4 regions of the Robertmurraya beringensis genome follow, and region 3 is predicted to be linked to each of the others. Evidence: predicted binding sites of a transcription regulator. Region 3 holds the regulator's gene; each other region holds the start of a gene.

Region 1 (4,282 bases), on a different contig from region 3:
CCAGCTTCAATTGGACGAGATTTTGTTGTTTGAATTGGACCCATACCGTCAACCGGTTGTCCAAGAGGGTTTACCACGCGGCCAATTAGCTCTTCACCAACTGGAACCTCCATGATACGTCCTGTACGACGAACCTCGTCACCTTCACGAATATCTGTGAAAGGTCCAAGGATGATAATACCAACGTTATTTTCTTCTAGGTTTTGCGCCATACCCATAACGCCGTTCGAAAATTCAACTAGCTCACCTGACATTACGTTGTCAAGACCATGAGCACGAGCAATTCCGTCACCAATTTGGATAACAGTACCTACATCACTCACTTGAATTTCCGACTGATAGTTTTCGATTTGCTGTTTTATCAGCGCACTAATTTCTTCAGCATTGATGCTCATGAGTTTCACCCCTATCTACGAATCTTAGCCTAACAATTGACGTTCCAAGCGCTCAAGCTTTCCGCGCAAGCTACCGTCGAAAATTCGGTTTCCGATTCGAAGCTTGATGCCGCCGAGCAGATTGGTATCAACAATATTTTCAATACGGAGAGATCGCTTTCCAACTTTAGCAGCAAACGTAGCAGATAATGCTTGTTGCTCAGCTTCTGTTAGCGGACGAGTAGTGTATACTTTTGCCTCAGCAATTCCTCTTTCTTCATTTGCAAATTCAATAAAATAATCAGCCACTGCTACAATATAGTCCTCACGATGACGATCGATTAGAATCATTAACGTGTTTAGAACATATACACTAGCATTAGAGAATGCCTGTTTGATTATCTCTTTTTTCTTCTCATTCGTAAGCTTAGGAGATTTCAAGACAACCGAAAGCCCAGCATTTTGGCTGTACACTTCTTTCACTACGCGAAGTTCACTTTCCATTTGGTCCAGAAGGTTTTTCTCTTTAGCCAGACGGAATAGAGCGACCGCATAACGCTTAGCTATTGTAGCATTGCTCATCGCTTCTCTCCTGCCTCTTGAATGTATTGATTAATTAATTTTTCTTGATCAGATGCTGTCAATTCCTTTTCAATCACTTTTGAAGCAATTAATACGGATAATGATGCAACCTGCTCACGAATCGCTGCAACTGCATGTTGCTTTTGTTGCTCAATTTCTTGCTTTGCACCTTCTTTTAGGCGTTCAGACTCAGCGCGTGCAGCTGAAATAATTTCTTCACGCTGTACATCAGCTTGCTTTTTCGCACTCTCAAGAAGTTGCTGAGCTTCTTGTCTCGCTTGTTTAATCAGACTCTTTTGCTCTTCTAAATAAGATGCTGCTTGTTGACGGTTTTTTTCTGCATTTTCAATTTCATTTGCCACATATTCTTCACGTTGCTTCATGACGCCCATTAATGGACCCCATGCAACCTTCTTTAAAAGTGCTAATAAAATTAAAAATGCTACAAGTTGGAAAATGACATCTCCACTATTAAACAATGGTTCTCCAGCAGCCGCACCTAATACAAAAAGGCTTGTTGACACGCAATTCACTCCTTTCGAGAAACATTCAACATCAAAAATTTATCATTTAATAACACGACATTTAATAATTGTACATAAAGGAAAGGCGAAGTTTCTCAAGGAATGATCTTCGCCAAGTTTTTGAAAATCTATTTATATAGACACTATTTAATTACTATTGTCCAACTACCATAAAGGCAATTACAACGGCCATGATTGGAATCGCTTCTACGAATGCAACCCCGATGAACATTGTTGTTTGAAGCATTCCACGAGCTTCTGGTTGGCGAGCAATCCCCTCAACCGTACGTGAAACGATCATACCATTCCCTAAACCTGCACCTAATGCTGCTAAACCAATTGCGATTGCTGCTGCTATAGCACCCATTTCTAATTTCCTCCTTATTGTATATAAAAGTTAGTTTTTGTTCATTGAATGAACATTATATTATTAATGGTCGGAACTGACTTTGTGAGACAAGTAGACCATTGTTAATAAAGTAAAGATAAACGCTTGGATAGAACCAACAAAAATAGAGAAACCTTGCCAAACAATTGTTGGTAGTATTGCAATTAAATGTCCTGTAACACCTGTTGCAAGTGTTCCAGCGAGTAGTGTTAGCAGAATCTCCCCTGCGTAGATATTTCCATAAAGACGCAAACCTAATGTAAGTGTGTTGGAGAATTCCTCAATAATTTTTAGTGGGAACAGAAACCCTACTGGCCTAAAATAATCTCGCCCGTACTCTTTCGCTCCTTTGATCTTGACACCATAATAGTGCGATAACGCAACTACCATAACAGCTAGTGTTAAGGTGATAACTGGATCTGCGGTTGGAGATTTCCACCAAAGCTCATGGTCGTACACAATAGCAAAAGGTAACCCTAGCATATTCGAAACAAATATGTACATGATTAAGGTTAATCCCAAAATATGAAATCTTCCGCCGGTCTCCCAATCCATAGAGCCTTTAATAATACCTTTTACAAAATCCATGACCCACTCTAAAAAGTTTTGCATTCCTGTGGGCTTCATTTCTAGCTTACGAGTCGCCAATAAGGCAATTAGAAACACAATAACACTTGCGACTGTAATCATTACAACGTTTGAAAGATTAAAGTATAATCCTAAAATCTTGACTATAGGAGCTTCATGACTCAACTGTATTCACCTCTCTTCCCCGCTATTTACGTAAAAATTTAAATGATTGGAAAAGTATATCTATCATAATGACTATATAAGATGTCATTAATCCTAATATCACGCTGTAAAAATGAAGTAAATCAGGATATTCCATTGCTATCATTACCGCTACAACAGCTGTAGCCATCCTTGAAAACATCCCTAACGAGCGGACCGTTTCTCCTTTTTGAATGGTCTCACCAAATCGGTCAATTCTTCTATTAAGTAGCCACATATTAAACAAGCTAAGGCTAGTCCCAAATGCAAGACCTAAAAAAACAGTTTGGTAGGAAGTAAACCCCCAGCCCAGAGCATAGAAAGCCATTAAAAAGAATAGCCATTTTCTTTGACGTATGTAAATTCCTTTTGTTTCTGGCATTGACATTAATCTCCCGAAAAAAAATGTTGGATGAGTTTAATTGTAGAATAGACCCCTGTAGCTAAACCGAGTAGCAATCCGATAATTAAAAAAAGCGGCTCGGTGTCAAGTGTACGGTCAAGCCATCTTCCGGCAAAAATGCCTATTAATACGGAGCCTACCAACTGCGAAAGAATCCCCGACATTAACGCCATTGCTTGATATGGACGACGGTTTTTTTGATTCATTTCAGGCACGTCCTTTTAAAGAGACTGGTAGATAGAAGATTGTTTTTCGCAATGGATTTTTCGGGGTTAGGAAAACTATATTTATACAGTACCCATGTTGAAAACCCTATCATTAATACCCTTTGTAAGCATACAATAGGCACTTGTCAATGTCAATTAGTTTGGAGTGAAAAAGTTCACAATTCAAACAATGGAAATTCTTGTTCACATTATGTTCAAAAAGTTTTTTATTTTCCTATTGCAAATGGAGGGAGCGTTGTTCTCACTCCCTCTTTTCCTTACCGTTCTTTCACTTTCGAGACAGCAATCCCTGTTTCAACCATATCTTCTTTACCAGCTTTTTTCGCAAAAACCTTTGCTAAGTATAATCCATTTTCTGGTAATTTTTCCACTGGAATGTCCATCTTTAGCATTCCTCTTGCGACATTCCGTTTCCAATCTAAAAATTTAACGAACCGATATGTGTCTGGATCAAAAAGAGCAATTCCAAATTCATCTGCTCCACCCGGTAAATACACTTCGTAATGATACACCCCATGTTTATCTCCAGGACCAAATTCAAACCCCATAATACGCGGGTAATCCGGTTCCTCTAAAACATACAGATAGGGCACACTTACTTTTTGAGATCCTGCCATGATGGTCAAATGGCCTTCATGTATTTTTTTATTTAGTTCACTTGGGTCCACACTCATCGTTACTTCCACCGTTTTTTCTTTTCCCGCATCTACAGAAAAAGCAAGAGGCAGCTCAAACTGTATTCCGTCCCTTTGATGAGGAACTTCAAAACGATAGGTCATACGACGGTCGCTTACATTTTTAAACGTCAGCTGCTGGGTATGCTCATGCTGCCTTTCTACTAACTTAAACTTCCCAAATTGCAGGGAAGCAGGCTTTACGAGCGTACTTGTTTGGATCGCTTCAGGAATTCTTATTCTTCCAGCACCTTGCTCATACGTTTTATAAGGGACTTTTTTTCCATCTACTATTGGAATAGCCGTATTCATGAGCGCGGCCTTGATCTCTTCCGGTCC
Region 2 (4,282 bases), on a different contig from region 3:
AGAAGTGGCGAATGAGGTAGCAGAAAAAATTGAACAGAGATTTCTCATAACAGAACATAAACGTCGCCCGCCAACAACGATGTTTGATGATTGGTGGAAATAAACAAACGGGGAGCAAATCTAATTGCTCCCCATTTTTATTATGCATATTTTACTGAAGCAGTTAAAAGTTCAAGAGCCTTTTGGGCTTCTTCATCACTTGGTGGTTGAATACCTTTTAATGGATACTCCATCCCAAGAGCTTCCCATTTATATACTCCAAGTTCATGATATGGAAGAACTTCGACCTTTTTAACATTCGAAAGTGTACCAATAAAATCCCCAAGTTTTTTTAGATCGTCAAGATCATTTGAAATGGTTGGTACAAGAACATGTCGTATCCATACAGCAACTTGATGAGCGGATAAGAATTGAGCAAATTCAAGTATATGTTCATTTGCCATTCCGGTTAAGGAAATATGCTTCTTTCTGTCAATATGTTTGATATCAAGTAGAATTAAGTCAGTGTATTTTAATAATTCTTTAAGATTTACTTGAAAGTGTTCCGCGTGTGAGAAACAACCGCCCGAAGAATCAATAGTTGTGTGAATCCCTAGCTTTTTACATTCTTTAAAGAGTTCTATTAAAAATGGAATTTGTAGAAGCGGTTCACCACCGCTAACAGTAATTCCACCACCTGATGACTCGATGAAAGGTAAGTATGTTTTTAAATCATCGATGATTTCGGAAACAGACATCTGTTTTCCAGTTCCGATTTCCCAAGTATCCGCATTATGACAAAATTGGCAACGAAGCAAGCAGCCTTGTGTAAATACGACATAGCGAATTCCAGGTCCGTCTACTGTTCCAAATGTTTCGATTGAATGAATGTTTCCGTTCATGATGAAAAACTCCTCTCATTTATCAGGTAGGGAGATGTTTGCAATCTCCCTACATCATTTTTTTATAGTGAACCATGGAATGTTCTGTTTATAACATCCATTTGTTGTTCTCTTGTTAACTTAATAAAGTTAACTGCGTAACCAGATACACGAATCGTTAATTGTGGATATTCTTCTGGGTGCTCCATAGCATCAAGCAATGTTTCACGATTAAATACGTTTACGTTTAAGTGATGTCCTTGCTTAATTGAATAACCATCAAGAATACTTACAAGATTCAGTTCACGGCTGTCGTCATCTTTCCCTAAGGCTTTTGGTACAATTGAGAAAGTATTTGAAATACCGTCTAATGAGTAAGCATAAGGAAGCTTAGCAACAGATGCAAGAGAAGCTAGAGTTCCTTTTGTATCACGACCATGCATCGGGTTTGCACCAGGAGCAAATGGCTCACCAGCGCGACGACCATCAGGTGTGTTACCTGTTTTCTTACCATACACCACGTTAGAAGTGATTGTTAAAATAGACATAGTAGTCATAGAGTTTCTATATGTTTCGTGTTTTTTAAGCTTTTTCATGAAACGCTCAACTAAATCAACAGCGATGCTGTCCACGCGATCATCATTGTTTCCGTATTTAGGGAAGTCGCCTTCTATTTCAAAGTCAACAGCAATACCGTTTTCGTCACGAACGGGACGAACTTGAGCGTATTTTATCGCACTTAATGAGTCAGCAACAACACTTAGTCCAGCAATACCTGTTGCCATAGTACGAAGAATGTTTGTATCGTGAAGAGCCATCTCAATTCTTTCATAGCTATACTTATCATGCATATAGTGGATGATGTTTAGTGTATTAATGTAAAGACCAGCTAACCAATCCATGGTAGAATCAAATTTCGCCATTACTTCTTCATAGTCTAGTACTTCAGAAGTGATAGGGGAGAACTCTGGAGCTACTTGAAGTTTATGTTTTTCGTCTTTACCACCATTGATCGCATATAGCAGTGCTTTTGCAAGGTTTGCACGAGCACCGAAGAACTGCATTTGCTTACCAATTTCCATTGCTGATACACAGCATGCAATTCCGTAATCATCGCCCCATTCTGGGCGCATAATATCGTCATTTTCATATTGAATTGAACTTGTTTCGATTGACATTTTCGCACAGAACTTTTTGAAGCCTTCAGGAAGGCGAGTAGACCAAAGTACTGTTAAGTTTGGTTCTGGTGCCGGTCCTAGATTAGTAAGAGTATGCAAGAAACGGAAAGAGTTTTTCGTTACTAATGCACGTCCGTCATTTGCTACACCACCGATTGACTCCGTTACCCACGTTGGGTCTCCACTAAATAGTTCGTTATAGTCAGGAGTACGAGCAAATTTTACAAGACGTAGCTTCATAACGAAGTGATCAACCAATTCTTGTGCCTCTTGCTCTGTAAGTACACCGTTTTCTAAATCTCTTTCAATATAAATATCTAAGAAAGTTGAAACGCGCCCTAGACTCATTGCAGCTCCGTTTTGTTCTTTAATTGCTGCCAAGTATCCAAAGTATAGCCATTGGAAAGCTTCTGTAGCTGTAGTAGCTGGTCTAGAAATATCAAATCCGTAGCTTGCAGCTAATTTTTTTAATTCGTTAAGGGCACGAACCTGCTCTGACAATTCTTCACGAAGCTGAATAACAGATTCCTTCATAACTGAAGTAGTACCAGCTAGATCCTTTTTCTTTTCTTGAATTAAGAAGTCTACACCATATAAAGCAATACGTCGGTAGTCACCGATAATACGGCCACGTCCGTATGCATCCGGTAAACCTGTAATGATACCAACCTTACGTGCCATTTTCATTTCATCGGTGTAAGCATCGAATACACCTTGGTTATGTGTTTTACGATAGTCAGTAAAGATTTTTTCAACATCCTTATTTAACTCAAAACCATAAGATTCACATGATTGTTGTGCCATACGAATTCCGCCAAATGGCTGTAGGGAGCGTTTGAACGGTTTGTCAGTTTGGACACCCACTACTTTTTCTAAATCTTGATTTAAGTAGCCTGCGCCATGAGAAACAATGGTAGATACGATTTCGGTATCCATATCAAGGACGCCACCGTTTTCTCTTTCTTGTTTTGTTAAATCCATTACTTGATCCCATAATTTTGTTGTTGCCTCAGTAGGGCCTGCAAGGAAGGAATCATTTCCTTCGTACGTTTTAAAGTTTCTTAGTATAAAGTCTCTAACGTTTACTTCTTTACTCCAAGTGCCTTCTGAAAAACCTTTCCACTGTTCCATTTGAGTCCACCTCTTAGTAAATATTTATATAACAGATGATACAAATACATCATACTTGAAGTATAACAGATAATTAGTGAAATACATCACATAATCTAGGTGACATTTTGACAATGTTATGAACATTAGGTTTTTCAGAGGTTTGTTATGTGATGGAATAGTAAAAAAAGAAAACTGTACTATAATGATTTGATGAAAAATAAAATCTGTTATACAAAAAGTTATTTTTAATATCACTATTGTAACGTGAGAAATCTCTTCGTGGTCAATTAGGTTATGTAGATATTTTGACAGTTTGGTGGAACATAAAAAACGACTGTGCGTTTTACACACAATCGTCAACAAGTGTTAATTTACAACGATATAGGCTGTCATTGGTCCGTTTGAATCTGAATCATGGTGGGTTAAGCAAACCAATCGATAGACACCCTTCTTTTGAAACTGAAGATCTAGTTCAGTTTCTTCTCCTTGAAGAATTTTACCGCTAATGTCTGTGCCTTCAATAATAAATGGATGATTAGCACCGTTTATTCCCATAATCTTTAATTTTACCTTCTCACCCTTTTGTAGAAAGATGGTCCCCGGGTCAAAGCGATAGGCTTCAATTTCTTTTCCATCTTTAGTAGTCGCTTCAAACTCGCCAGTGACTAAATGAATTTCTCTCGTAGAATCATTTACTGATGTTTGAACGACTGCCTCGCTTCCCATGTTTAAATAAATCCAAAGGGAGGCGGAGAAAACCAAACCTAACAAAAGAAGTGAAAATATTAGAGAACGTTTTTTGACTACTAGAAACTGCATCGTACCCCTCCAAAAAATTTATTTCTACTAATTTATATGCATCAAGGTAATGGAAACTTGTCTATACTTTTTCTATGAATGTAAATTTACGACCTAAGTATCGGTTTTTCGTTATAAAGCACGAAATATTACCTAGTTTTTCAATTTCGTAACAAATGCATAATTTATACGCTTACATGCTAAATTTTTTGGTACAATCGAAAAAGACTGATTTCAAACAAGGTGTGTGCATACAGTGTTTAAAAAACTATCTTTTATTTTTCTAACTATCCTTGCATTAAGTTCAAATCAAGTGTTTGCTGACGAAATGGA
Region 3 (4,282 bases):
ACTAGAACTGATTGGTTTTGAAACCCATCACTCTCAAGGGTTCGCAGGGGTCACTTGGCTTGTCATAAGCTTTTCGCTCACACTTGTGATTGTCCTGATGTTGTTGCGTAATGAGATGGTAAACACAAATGAAGTAAGAAGCGGAGCCAGCTTAGGCCGATCGATCCTTTGGTCTATCACAGGTGTCTTTCTTGCCCTATTTGCCCAAGCCTTTGCTGCAAATATTGAACGTTTGATTGGTATTGATGTTGGTTCTGAAAATACGCAACAGATTCTACGCATCATTGAGTCCTTTCCTATTATGATTGTCGTGAGCTCAGTGATTGGTCCTATATTAGAAGAAATTGTTTTTCGTAAGATCATTTTTGGGGCTTTTTATAAGCGATTTAACTTTTTTCTATCAGCCTTGCTTAGCTCCGTTATTTTTTCTTTTGCCCATATGGAGCCGGAGCACACTCTACTTTATTCCGCAATGGGATTCACCTTTGCGTATTTGTATGTAAAAACCAATCGGATTCTCGTTCCGATCGTTGCTCACGTATCGATGAATACGTTCGTTGTTCTTGTGCAATCCGTATTTAAGGAAGACTTAGAAAAATTAATCAAACAAGCAGAACAAATGCAAAGCTTTATTGGAGGATTCTTCTTATGAGACAGTCACCTTTATTTTCAGGAATTATATACATCATCTTAGGTGCTCTGTTCACAGTGTTTGCCATACAGGACTTACAGCAAAATGGAGAGTGGGGCTTTTTCACCTACCTGCTTGTCTTGCTAGCGACCTTTGATATTGGTTCAGGCATTCGGATGATTCTTTTACATTTTAAAATTAAAGAGATCAAGAAAGAGCAAAAGAAATAGCCGCTCCACTAAGGGGCGGCTTACTGTTTATTCTTCTACCATTTCTTCATCCATTGAATAATGCTTTAAAAAGTACACCAGTGACTGTAACTCAATAGCCAGATCAATATGGTGAACCCTGATGGATGAGGGAACCGTTAATCGGGCCGGGGTAAAGTTTAAAATGCCTCTCACCGATCCTTGAACCATTCGATCGGTAATGGATTGTGCAACCGGTGCTGGAACCGTTAATATCGCGACCTGAATGTCTTCTTTTTCAATAACTTCTTCTAGATCATCCATATGGTAGACGGGCACTTCACCAATTTTTGTGCCTACCTTCTCTTCTATCACATCAAATGCAACCGCAATTTTGGTATTATTATTCTTTAAGAAGTTATAGTTTAAAAATGCTGTCCCAAGATTCCCGACCCCAATTAACGCAACCTTCGTTAATTCATCTTGGTCGAGTGTTTTACGGAAAAAGGATAATAAATAGTTTACATTGTAACCGTATCCCTTTTTACCTAAGGCTCCAAAGTATGAAAAATCTCTTCGGATTGTTGCAGAATCGACCTTCACCGCCTCACTTAGTTCAGCCGATGAAACGCGTTGCTTTCCTGATGAGTGTAAACTATTTAAAAAGCGATAATACAATGGTAGTCTTTTCGCCGTTGCTTGTGGGATTTTCATTGATTCATTACTCATCGTTCTTCCCCTACCTTCTACCTTTAACTAATATAGTCTCTCTTCTCTCTTAAAGTCACCGTTTTTACCACCTGTCTTTTCAACCAGGTATGTTTTCCCGATAACCATTCCTTTATCTACTGCTTTACACATATCATACACGGTAAGCGCGCAAACAGAAGCAGCTGTTAACGCTTCCATTTCTACACCTGTATTCCCTTTTGTCTTTACACTAGCAGAAATATGTAGAGTATGGCAATTGTTATCTGATTCCCAATCAAAAGAAATATCAACACCTGTGAGTGGAATAGGGTGACACATTGGAATAATATCCCATGTTTTTTTACTAGCCATAACAGCTGCAACCTGTGCGACTGCTAACACATCCCCCTTTTTCATTTGGTTATGTGTGATTCGATCATATATCTCTTGATTAACTGTGATACTAGAGTGGGCAATGGCCGTCCGTACCGTTTCGGGCTTATCACTCACATCTACCATTTTTGCTCTGCCTTCTTTATTAAAATGAGTGAACTCTGACATCTATTATACACCTCTTTCAAAATCATACACTATTTTCCTCATTTTGTGTGAAAACATTGTAACATAGTTCACAACTCATATCATTGCTCATCCGTATTGAATGCGATACACTAACCGTAGAAGTATAGAGGTGAAATCAATGATACTACTACAAGTAAACCAGCTTTCCAAGTCTTATGGGGCTGACCTTATTTTATCGAATATAAAACTAGAAGTTCAAACAAGAGACCGTATTGCCTTAGTAGGTAGAAACGGGGCCGGGAAATCTACATTACTCAAGATTATTGCCGATCACCTTTCCTATGAATCAGGTGATTTAATCAAGCCCAAACATGTAACGATCGGGTACTTGGCTCAGAACACAGGTCTTGTTTCCGGATTATCCATTTGGGAAGAAATGCTTACCGTGTTTGAACATGTCATGAAACAAGAGCGGGAACTTCGTAAGCTTGAGGAAAAAATGGCTGATCCTACCGTATTTGAAGATGCTACTTTGTACGAGCGAACAATCAAGGAATATGACCATCTCCAAAATGAGTTTAAGGAGAATGGGGGCTACCAGTACGAGTCAGATATACGTTCTGTCCTACATGGCTTGAACTTCCACTCATTCGATTACTCTACGAAAATTGATAGCTTAAGTGGTGGCCAGAAAACTCGTTTAGCTCTTGCGAAGTTGTTATTAACCAAGCCTGATATTCTTATCTTGGACGAACCTACCAACCATTTAGATATCGATACGTTGTCTTGGCTAGAGCAATATCTTACTGGCTACTCAGGTGCCATCTTAATCGTATCCCACGATCGCTACTTTTTAGACAAAGTGGTCAATCAAGTGTACGAAATTTCTAGGAATCAAATCAGCAAATTCTCAGGAAACTACAGCTCTTATCTTGAACAAAAAGCCGAAAACTACGAGCGTGATCTCAAACAATACGAGAAACAACAAGATGAAATAGCCAAACTACAGGACTTTATTCAAAAAAATCTTGCTCGTGCATCGACCACCAAGCGAGCCCAAAGTAGAAGGAAGACGCTTGAGAGAATGCAAGTTATGGACAAACCTCTTGGAGATGAAAAGTCCGCCTCCTTCGGTTTTGATATTGAAAAGCAAAGTGGCAATGAAGTGTTAAATGTCCACTCCCTAGCAGTTGGTTATCATGATGAACGAATAGCTGAGGAACTTTCCCTCCGAATTACTAGAGGAGATTCCGTTGCCTTAGTTGGACCAAATGGGATTGGAAAATCAACCTTACTCAAAACCATCCAAGGTACGTTACAACCGGTAGAAGGACAAGTTCATTACGGCTCCAATGTTAGCATTGGCTATTATGACCAGGAACAAGCAGCTCTTACTTCAAACAAGCGAGTGTTAAATGAGCTTTGGGACGAATACCCTCTGAAAAGTGAAAAGGAAATCCGCACGGTACTAGGGAATTTCTTATTTACCGGCGACGATGTATTAAAAACGGTTTCCACTCTAAGCGGTGGGGAGAAAGCACGTTTAGCACTAGCTAAGCTCATGATGCAAAAGGCGAATCTTCTTATACTAGATGAACCTACCAACCATCTGGACTTAGACAGTAAGGAAATATTAGAAAACGCGCTTGTGGATTATCCAGGTACGATTCTTTTTGTTTCTCATGATCGATACTTTATTAATCGCATTGCTACAAAGGTGATTGAGCTTAGTAAAACCGCGGCTGTTGAGTATCTTGGGGATTACGATTATTACGTGGAAAAGAAGCTAGAACAAGAAGAGCTTAAAGCCATTGAACAAGCAGAAAAGGCTGCCGCTACCATAGCTGCTTCTCCAGAAAAAAATACGTATCAAATCGATAAGGAAGCCAAGAAATTAGAGCGCCAACGAAAGCGACGCATCGAAGAAATTGAGGGCTTAATTGAAAAGCTTGAAGAAACGATTGAAAAAAATAATACATTGCTTTGTGATCCAGAAATTTTTCAAGATCACGAAAGAGTGCTTAAAATTAATGAAGAAACTGAAACAGCCAAACTCCAATTAGATGAGTTACTAGAAGAATGGAGTGAACTGGCTGAATAAGCGTAAAGAACCGGGAGGAAGAATCTATCCCGGTTTTTTCCTTTCCACAATTTTGTTCACAGCTAAATTGTTTTTATATGAGCTTTCCACAGGGTTTCCCACATTATCCACAATTTTAGTTTATTTTATCCACATTACCCACAGTGAAAC
Region 4 (4,282 bases), on a different contig from region 3:
TAGGGTTAAAATAAACCAACCAATTAATCCCTTCTTATTGTTGCGGCGCATTTCCCAAATAGCAACACCCATCGTAAAACTACTTGTTAAAAGAAGAACCGTCTGAATCATTACTTCTTTCATCAGAAAAATATCTTGATGAGTTGGGCCACCTGCGTAATTCTTGTAAAGCACACCGTAAACACTAAAAAGTGTAGCAAATAGTACAATCTCGGCCCCGAGGAATATCCAGAACCCCAAAATATTCATACGGCTTTGTTCTGTTTGATATTCTAATGGGAGGGAAGTGTTCACATTAGCTGACATGATTATTCACCTTACCTTCCATTTTTCTCCAAGCACTTTCTGTCTTTTTAATTTCGTCTTTATGGATGTGATAACCATCATTGTAATCGAATGAACGATAAATCAACCCAGCAATAATCAGTACAGCAGAAATTGCAGCTAATAGATGCCATTCGAATATGAGGAAGAATCCAACAATTCCGAAAGCAACGCACATTAAGAAAGGTAGACCAGAGTTACTTGGCATATGAATTTCTTCTATTTCTTCGTCTTTTAATGTAAGACCTTCATTGTTCTTTTTCATATACCAGAATACATCTAAAGATTTTACTTCTGGTAGTTTAGCAAAGTTATAGTGTTGAACAGGTGAAGCTGTTGCCCATTCGAGTGTTCTAGCATCCCATGGGTCACTTGAAATGTTACGATCGGCATAACGAATGCTCCAATAAATATTGTAGCAGAACACTGCGAAACCTGCTGCTAAGATAACTGATCCAATTGCAGATAATAAGAATAGAGGTGCAAATCCTGACTCAGCAGAGAAGGTATAAGCACGTCTAACAGCTCCATTTAGACCTAGGAAGAACATAGGCATGAACGTTACGTTAAATCCGATTACAAATAACCAGAAATGCCATTTTCCTAATTTTTCGTTTAACATGAAACCAAACATTTTTGGCCACCAGTAGTAAAGTCCAGCAAATACCGCAAAAACAACACCTGGAATTAATACATAGTGGAAGTGAGCAACTAAGAATAAAGTATTATGGTACTGATAATCAGCAGCACCCATCGCAAGCATTACACCTGTTACTCCACCAATAACAAAGTTTGGAACAAAGGCTAAGGACCAAAGCATAGCCGTAGTCATCTTAATTCGACCTTTACGCATTGTAAACAACCAGTTAAACATTTTAACACCCGTCGGAACGGCAATCATCATTGTTGTAATAGAGAAGAATGAGTTGACTAAAGCGCCAGATCCCATTGTGTAGAAATGGTGAACCCATACAAGCATACTTAGCACAGCGATGGCAACGATTGAAACAACCATCGATTTGTAACCGTAAAGCTGTTTGCGAGAAAATGTCGAAATAATCTCAGAAAACATCCCGAAAGCAGGGAGGATAACAATATATACTTCAGGGTGTCCCCATAGCCAGAACAAGTTAGCCCAAAGCATGTCAGATCCACCAGCAGCTACTGTAAAGAAGTGTGTACCGTACAAGCGGTCAAATGTCATTAACGCAAGTGCAACCGTAAAAATTGGGAATGCGGCTACGATAATAACGGAAGTGATTAGCGTTGTCCATGTGAACATAGGCATTCTCATTAATGTCATGCCTTTTGTACGCATTTTTAAAATCGTTACGATAAAGTTAATACCAGTCATCAAAGTTCCTAGACCAGCAATCTGCAATGATATAGCATAGTAGTTATTCCCGATTCCTGGGCTGAATTCTTTACCTGCAAGAGGGAAGTAAGAAGTCCATCCTGCATCTGGGGCACCACCAACAACGAATGCGATATTAAACAGCATCGCACCGCTGAAAAATAACCAGAAACTTAATGCATTCAGTTGAGGGAACGCTACGTCTCTTGCTCCTATTTGAAGCGGAATAACAACGTTCATTAAACCGATTAAGAATGGCATAGCCATAAATAAAATCATGATAACACCATGAGCAGTAAATACTTCATTATAATGCTGTGCGTCTAGAAAGCTCATTTCTGGACGAGATGTTTGAGCTTTCATCATTAGTCCATCCATACCGCCACGGAAGAACATAAGTACAGCGGCTACGATATACATGATTCCAATACGTTTATGGTCAACGGTAGTAATCCATTCACGCCATAGCCAGTTCCATTTTTTTAGATACGTAATACCACCAATAATTCCTAGAGAAGTTAATAAAATAGCAATCTGTGAACCTAGGATAATTGGATCTCCCGTAATCAGAATTTCATCCCACTTAATGCCCACTATGGTCACCTCCATGGTCTTCTTTATTATTTTCTACATCAGTAGTCTCTTTTTCATTAGAATTTTCTTCTTCCTGGTCAAAAATCTTTCCTTGATACCCATGGTAACGATAGTCTTCAGGGTCAGTCACCAGCTCAGAATCGTGATCCGCGTGGTTAATCCAAGCTAAGTGCGTGTTGGAATAAGTTAAACGACCAAGATGTGTTGGTTTCAGTAGTTCCATGTACTTCTCTTCTGTAAGCTCAGGAGCTGTTTCTTTAACTTCTTTTACCCATGCATCATACTCTTCATCGGTCTGAGAAAGTACTTCAAATTCCATTTGAGCGTATCCGCGTCCGTTGAAGTTTGTGTTTCTACCCATATATGAACCAGGATTGTCAGCAACTAAATAAAGTTCCGTTTCCATTTTATTCATTGAGTATTTTTGTCCACCTAAAGCTGGCACCCAGAAAGATTGCATTGTTCCTGCCGATGTTAATTTAAACAATATAGGAGTATCTTCTGGAATGTTCACGTAGTTAATTGTTTCAATTCCTTCTTCTGGATATGAGAATATCCATTTCCAGTCTGCAGACGTGACGTGAATAACGATCGGTTCTTTCTCCTCATATCCTGCAGGAACATCTTCTAAGTCATACAATGTTGTAACCGTTGGAATCGTTAAAGCGATAACGATTAAAATAGGTATAGCTGTCCAGACGATTTCTAATACGGTACTACCGTGTTCTTCTGGGGGCTCATAACCCATGTTTTCTGGCTTTTCTCTATATTTCCAAACAATATAGCCAAATAAACCAAATACGACAACTACGACTAAAAGCATCCACATTAAAGACCAATTAATTAACTCCATGATACTTCTAGCTACTGGTCCTTGAGGCTGAAATACAACCATTTCACAACCGCTTAAAAATAATAATGGTACGGCTGTTACAAGGGATAGAAATAGCATTTTCAACTTCAATTGTTTCATCTCCTTCTTATATAACATCAGGTTTGTGTTTTGTTTCACAAGGAAAATTAGAGTTTACCACAAAAAGATATTTTTGTATAACAAAATGTTCGTTTTTTCACAATTGGCATTTTGTCTATAATTCTTAAGGTGAAAATCTATCTACTTCCTAATTACCACTATGTAGATGATAATAACATGTTAAAGAAGATTGATTTGTGACAAAAATAGTAAGGAAAATAATGTTAGGGTGGAAAAGTGAGGAGAAATGTTGATATATCAAGGGTTTTTTAATATATCTTTATCCGTTGTAAATTTCGACAATTTTGTGACATGGTGTCATAATTCATTCATATTTAGAGGAAAACGATTACATAAAATAGGGGGTGAACAAAATAAAAACCAGGCTCCTTTAGCCTGATTTATTGATACGGTAAGATAAAGAGTTCCTGATTTTTTTCCACTCAGAATATAAAACCTCGTCATAAGTATGAAAGTTTTGTTTAGATAATTCATTTTTCAACCACTGTTCACTTAGTCCCGCTTCTTTGAGATTCCCATACAGTACTTCTCCATCAAGAATTAACGTCGTGGGAATTGATGCTTCCTCAGCTTGGATGTTTAAATCATCTAAAGTGGGTGGCCTATTTGGGGATTTCGGTAAAACACTAATACTTCCATTCGTCTCAAGGATTGCATACTGAACTTCCTGCAGTGAAAAATATCCTTGTTGCCTAACTAAACTTTGCAATTGATTTATATCGAGTTTGGCCTTTTTTAGCGTTTCATATTTTATAAAACCATTATGAATAACGATATTAGGTTCACCTTCAAGTGCTTTTCTCGTCTTTTTGAATTTCTGAGTGATAATCTCGACTCCATAAATTAAACCACCCCAAACAATCGTGCTGAATACGATTTCCACCCAGGTTGTTTCATGGTCATAAACGGCATTGCCAATTAATTCACCTAGGATAAGAGCGGAAATAAAATCAAACGGTGTGATTTGTGATAGTTGAGTTTTCCCAAGCGCCTTTACTAATATAAATAGCATGAAA

The links. The regulator Rex, encoded in region 3, represses fermentation and respiration genes when NADH is low (regulators of the CRP and FNR family bind a similar motif). The targets are predictions, from matches to a motif close to TTGTGAAATATTTCACAA.
Region 1: ACFFHF_RS11365 (AtpZ/AtpI family protein) is a predicted target of Rex. The motif match lies at 3,413-3,430, and genes of this name have one in related genera.
Region 2: pflB (formate C-acetyltransferase) is a predicted target of Rex. The motif match lies at 3,244-3,261, and genes of this name have one in related genera.
Region 4: qoxA (cytochrome aa3 quinol oxidase subunit II) is a predicted target of Rex. The motif match lies at 3,269-3,286, and genes of this name have one in related genera.

The regions. Positions count from the first base shown of each region.
Region 1 is NZ_JBHLUU010000032.1:158,499-162,780, forward strand. Features, by position in the region: gene atpA (F0F1 ATP synthase subunit alpha) at 1-395, opposite strand, end outside; gene ACFFHF_RS11340 (F0F1 ATP synthase subunit delta) at 420-956, opposite strand; gene atpF (F0F1 ATP synthase subunit B) at 953-1,480, opposite strand; gene atpE (F0F1 ATP synthase subunit C) at 1,635-1,847, opposite strand; gene atpB (F0F1 ATP synthase subunit A) at 1,911-2,621, opposite strand; gene ACFFHF_RS11360 (ATP synthase subunit I) at 2,644-3,021, opposite strand; gene ACFFHF_RS11365 (AtpZ/AtpI family protein) at 3,027-3,248, opposite strand; gene ACFFHF_RS11370 (S8 family serine peptidase) at 3,527-4,282, opposite strand, start outside.
Region 2 is NZ_JBHLUU010000122.1:46,500-50,781, forward strand. Features, by position in the region: gene nadE (NAD(+) synthase) at 1-103, shown strand, start outside; gene pflA (pyruvate formate-lyase-activating protein) at 141-881, opposite strand; gene pflB (formate C-acetyltransferase) at 944-3,169, opposite strand; gene ACFFHF_RS20165 (cupredoxin domain-containing protein) at 3,518-3,970, opposite strand; gene ACFFHF_RS20170 (D-alanyl-D-alanine carboxypeptidase family protein) at 4,206-4,282, shown strand, end outside.
Region 3 is NZ_JBHLUU010000101.1:24,371-28,652, forward strand. Features, by position in the region: gene ACFFHF_RS14220 (CPBP family glutamic-type intramembrane protease) at 1-652, shown strand, start outside; gene ACFFHF_RS14225 (YdiK family protein) at 649-861, shown strand; gene ACFFHF_RS14230 (redox-sensing transcriptional repressor Rex) at 889-1,548, opposite strand; gene moaC (cyclic pyranopterin monophosphate synthase MoaC) at 1,576-2,070, opposite strand; gene ACFFHF_RS14240 (ABC-F family ATP-binding cassette domain-containing protein) at 2,210-4,132, shown strand.
Region 4 is NZ_JBHLUU010000113.1:26,612-30,893, reverse strand. Features, by position in the region: gene qoxC (cytochrome aa3 quinol oxidase subunit III) at 1-306, opposite strand, end outside; gene qoxB (cytochrome aa3 quinol oxidase subunit I) at 296-2,272, opposite strand; gene qoxA (cytochrome aa3 quinol oxidase subunit II) at 2,262-3,230, opposite strand; gene ACFFHF_RS16865 (DUF421 domain-containing protein) at 3,637-4,282, opposite strand, start outside.